One region of the Micromonospora sp. CNZ322 genome, then DNA from elsewhere that is predicted to be linked to it. Evidence: riboswitches for the same ligand, from Rfam matches in the RefSeq annotation. Region 1 holds a riboswitch; the other holds the start of a gene.
The links. A riboswitch is a leader RNA that binds a small molecule or an ion and turns the genes downstream of it on or off. The one in region 1 is predicted to bind ZMP and ZTP.
Positions count from the first base shown of each region.

Region 1 (2,462 bases):
GAGGGCTGCGGCTCCACCAGCGGCTGCAGCTGACGTACCACCGCACCACCCGCGAGCGCGGCAGGGACCACCTGCCGCGCTCGCGGCGTTTCCGCCCTCCGCTGGTTACTGGTTCGCTCGCTCGGCGGCGCGCACGGCGTTGCGGAACAGCATCGCGACGGTGGTCGGACCGACGCCGCCGACCCGGGGCGTGATGGCGCCGGCGACCTCGGCGCACGCTTCGTCCACGTCCGGTAGGAGCCGCCGCCCGTCGTAGCGGACGCCGGCGCCGATGACGACGGCGCCGGGCTTGACGTGCTCAGGCTGAACGATCCCGGGTACGCCGGCGGCGGCGACGAGGATGTCGGCGCGGCGGGTGTAGCGGGGCCAGTCCGGCACGCCGGTGTGTACGACGGTGACGGCGGCGTTGGCGGTCGGGCGCTTCTGGGCGAGCAGCATCGCCAGGGGCCGGCCGAGGGTGGCGCCGCGGCCGAGGATCACGACCTCACGACCCGCGACGGGGATCTCGTAGTACGCCAGGAGGGCTTCGATGCCGGCGGGGGTGCACGGCAGCGGGCCGGGCAGGCCGACGGCGAGGCGCCCCATGTTCAGCGGATGCATGCCGTCGACGTCCTTGTCCGGGTCGATGGTCTGCAACGCCGCGTCGTAGTCCAGATGCCCCGGCACGGGGTACTGCACGAGCAACCCGTGCACGCCCGGATCGGTGTTGAACCGGGCAATGGCCTGGTGCAGTTCGGTCTGGGTGGCGGTGGCTGGCAGATGCACGTGCGGGGAGGCGAACCCGAGCGCGGCGGCCTGACGCTGCTTGATGGCGATGTAACCGGCGCTGGCGTCGTCGTCGCCGACGAGGATGGTGGCGAGGCTCGGTGTGATGCCGCGGTTGCGCAGGCGGGCGGCAGCGGCGGCGGTCTCGGCCAGGACGGCTTCGGCGACGGGTGCACCCGGCAGGAGCCGGGCCGTGCCGGACGGGGTGTGGTGCTCGGCGGACTCGCTGGTCGTGGTCATGACGGTTCCTCGACGCAGGCGCCCAGGCGGTCGACGCCCGCGAGAGGCTCCCCGATGGTTCCACCATCCCCGTGCCGCCAGTCGCCGGTGGTTCGATAATGCCGCATCACCAGGGCGGTTGCCCAGTTGGACCAGCAGCGCCGCCGCCAGCGCCGGGCAGACCCGCACCGGGGCATGCTGCCGAACATCGGTATACCTCACGGTCATATTTATGACCCTGAGGTATACCGCTTGTCGGGATGATGCCGCCGACGGAGCCGGGCGGGCAGTTCGGTAACACTCGTGCTCCGCCTCACGAAGAAGGGGTGTGAAGGCTACGAGGGAGGACGGCCTGTGAATGAGCCGAGCCAAGCCGATGACGACATCTCCGGCATCGGAGCCGATCCGGTGGCCTTCGAGGTCTTCTACCGGCGGCACCTGGAGGCGGTGGGCCGGTTCGTGGCGCGGCGGGTCGACGACCCACACCTCGCCGCCGACCTGACCGCCGACGTGTTCCTGGCGGTGATCGAGTCGGCGGCCGGCTACCGGTCGGAGCGGGGTAGCCAGATCGGCTGGCTGTACGGGGTGGCCCGCAACGTCATCGGCGACGAGCGGCGTCGGGCGGCCCAACGGCTGCGGGTCACCGGCCGACTGGCCGGACGACGGGACCTCGGCCCCGATGACATCGCCCGGATCGAGGAGCGGATCGACGCCGAGTCCGCGGCTCGCCGCACCCATGGGGCGCTGAGCGAGTTGCCCGAGGGCACCCGGACGCTCGTCGAACTCGTCGCCGTGGACGGCCTCACCGTCGCGGAGGCGGCGACAGTGCTCGGGATGTCACCGGTCGCCGCTCGGGTCCGCCTGCATCGTGCCCGCCGCGTCGTCCGCGCCGTGCTCGCCCGCCCGGTCACCACCCTCGCCTGATGAGACGGAGATGACGATGAACGAGACGGAACGGTCGCCGCAGGGTTTCGAGGAGCAGCTCCTCAGGGATCTGACCGCACACGTGGCCCAACGGGCCGAGGTGGCGTCGGCGGCCCGTCCCGCCGGACGACGTACCCGGTTCCTGCGCGGTTGGCGCCTCGTCGGAGCGTTCGGGCTGGCGGTGACGCTGACCGCCGGTGCGTTGGCGGTCCAGACGATCAGGGTGGGCGACCAGCCGCCGCCGACTGCCAGCGCGTCGGAGATCTTCCATCTGGCGGCCGACGCGGCCCGGCAACAGCCGGAGCTCACCGCCCGACCCGATCAGTACGTCTTCACGGAATCCCTGGTGACGATCCGGGACCTGCCGGACACCGGGCCTTACCAGACCGTGCGGAACCAACTGTGGCAGTCGGCCGGCGGAGTCGCGTACACGCAGGGACGCTACCGACCGGAGAACGACCCGAACGGGTGGGGCGAGCTGCGGGTGCTCCGCATGGGCGATGCCGCCGATCCCACTAAGGACCTCGACGCGTTCCAGCCGCCCGCGTACCACG
Region 1 is NZ_VITD01000010.1:181,192-183,653, reverse strand. Features, by position in the region: gene FB453_RS23275 (vitamin B12-dependent ribonucleotide reductase) at 1-33, shown strand, start outside; gene FB453_RS23270 (bifunctional 5,10-methylenetetrahydrofolate dehydrogenase/5,10-methenyltetrahydrofolate cyclohydrolase) at 106-1,005, opposite strand; ZMP/ZTP riboswitch at 1,019-1,100, opposite strand; gene FB453_RS23265 (sigma-70 family RNA polymerase sigma factor) at 1,339-1,908, shown strand; gene FB453_RS23260 (CU044_5270 family protein) at 1,925-2,462, shown strand, end outside.

Region 2 (2,462 bases), on a different contig from region 1:
CACGTCGCCGATGTGCTCTGCGCCGAGCTGGCCAGCATGAACGCCGACGACGAGCGGTTCAACGCCAAGACGACGGTGCTGATCGAGAACGTCACCCACCACGTCGAGGAGGAAGAGCAGGAGTGGTTCCCCAAGGTCCGCGACGCGCTGGGCCGCAAGCAGCTCCAGGAGATCGGCGAGAAGATGATCGCGCTGCGCGCGGACGCGCCGCGTACCCCCACCGCGCCGAAGGCGATCAAGAAGGCGCTCGATGCGGTGACGGCCTGAGGCACCCGCTCACACCGAAGGGCCCGGCATCAGGCCGGGCCCTTCGTCGTGCACCACGGGTCAGCTGCCGGATCCCGGCTCGGCCATCCGGCGGTGCTGCTCGGACTTGAGCTTGTCCGGAATGATCTTGCCGGCGGCGGTCTGCACCTTGTTCATCAGCGAGCCGGCGGTGATCGTCTGATCACCCCTCATCATCGCCTCGAAGCCCTGCTCGGCGACCTTCGCCGGGTCGTCCTTCTTTCCCGAGCCCACCCGGGTGTCCTCCATGTCGGCCCGGTCGAAGAACTCCGTGTCGGTCGGCCCGGGCATCAGCGAGGTCACAGTGACGCCGGTGTCCTTCAGCTCGTTGCGCAGCGCCTCGGCGAAGGACTGCACGAACGACTTCGACGCGTTGTAGACCGCCTGGAACGGCCCCGGCATGGTGGAGGCGATCGACGAGGTGAAGAGGACCCGACCCGTGCCCCGCTCGACCATCCCGGGCAGCAGCCGCTTCGCCAGGTGCACCGTCGAGCGCACGTTGAGGTCGACGATCTCCAACTCGTCAGCGAGGTCGGTGCCGCCGACGAAGGCGCCACCGGCGCCCCGACCGGCGTTGAGCGCCAGCGCGTCCAGCGGCCGTCCGGTCGCGGTGACGGCGGCCACCAGTTCCGTCACGCCCTGCTCGCGGGCCAGGTCGACGCGGACCGACCAGATCTGCGGGCCGCCGTCGCGGCGCAGCTTCTGCGCGGCCGCTTCGATGCCGTCGTCCTCGGCCGCGATGACGAGGTCGAAGCCGTGCTCGACGAACTGCGCCGCCAGCTCGTACCCGATCCCGCTGGAGGCCCCAGTCACCAGGGCGAGCGGCCGGTCGGAGGTGGGTGTGGTCATGTTCTCGACTCCTTCTGTGCGAACCCTGGCCGCACCCGTGACGGTGCGGTGGTCACCTACCGTGTGCCCCGCGACGCATCGCCCAATCACGTCGGCGGGGTCGCCTCCCGGAGGGCGGCCCGAACGGCCGGTTCCGGCCCGGTAGGATCCTCCCGGGCCGTTACTGGCGCGTGGGGATGGAGAACCATCGGGGAGCGGCCTCGTCACGTGGACGTTTGCCGAGCGCCTGGGCCTTCCCGCACGTCTGTTGGAGGTCGCATGTCCCGCAACGCCGAATCCACCGCATTCCGGAGTGCCCTTGAGGTGATCCGGGCTGTCGAGCCGCGGGTCGCCGACGCCATCGGCGCCGAACTGACCGACCAGCGGGAGTCGCTCAAGCTGATCGCCAGCGAGAACTACGCCTCCCCGGCGACCCTGCTGGCCATGGGCAACTGGTTCAGCGACAAGTACGCCGAGGGCACCGTCGGGCGCCGCTTCTACGCCGGCTGCCAGAACGTCGACACCGTCGAGGCGCTCGCCGCCGAGCACGCCCGGGAGCTGTTCGGCGCCGCGCACGCGTACGTGCAGCCGCACTCGGGCATCGACGCCAACCTGGTCGCCTTCTGGGCGGTGCTGGCCGACCGGGTGGAGTCCCCCGCCCTGAAGAAGGCCCAGGTCCGCCAGGTCAACGACCTCACCGAGGCCGACTGGTTCGCGCTGCGTCGCGAGCTGGGCAACCAGCGGATGCTCGGCATGTCGCTGGACGCCGGCGGCCACCTCACCCACGGTTTCCGGCCGAACATCTCCGGCAAGATGTTCGACCAGCGCAGCTACGGCACCGACCCGGCGACCGGCCTGATCGACTACGACCGGGTGGCCGAGGCCGCCCGCGAGTTCAAGCCGCTGATCCTGGTGGGCGGCTACTCGGCGTACCCCCGGAAGGTGAACTTCCGGATCCTGCGCGAGATCGCCGACTCGGTCGGCGCCACCTTCATGGTCGACATGGCGCACTTCGCGGGCCTGGTGGCCGGCAAGGTGTTCACCGGCGACTTCGACCCGGTGCCGCACGCGCACATCGTCACGACCACCACGCACAAGTCGTTGCGCGGCCCGCGCGGCGGCATGGTGCTCTGCCAGCCGGAGTTGGCCGACCAGGTGGACCGGGGCTGCCCGATGGTGCTCGGCGGTCCGCTTCCGCACGTGATGGCAGCCAAGGCGGTCGCGCTCGCCGAGGCCCGCCGGCCCGACTTCGCCGACTACGCCCAGCGGATCGTCGACAACGCGCAGGCGCTCGCCGAGGGGCTGCTGAGCCGGGGCGCGACGCTGGTCACCGGCGGCACCGACAACCA
Region 2 is NZ_VITD01000002.1:235,142-237,603, reverse strand. Features, by position in the region: gene FB453_RS06130 (hemerythrin domain-containing protein) at 1-267, shown strand, start outside; gene FB453_RS06125 (SDR family NAD(P)-dependent oxidoreductase) at 328-1,134, opposite strand; ZMP/ZTP riboswitch at 1,284-1,373, shown strand; gene FB453_RS06120 (glycine hydroxymethyltransferase) at 1,393-2,462, shown strand, end outside.
Region 2: linked by a shared signal. The riboswitch ahead of FB453_RS06120 (glycine hydroxymethyltransferase) and the one ahead of FB453_RS23270 (bifunctional 5,10-methylenetetrahydrofolate dehydrogenase/5,10-methenyltetrahydrofolate cyclohydrolase) in region 1 are both predicted to bind ZMP and ZTP.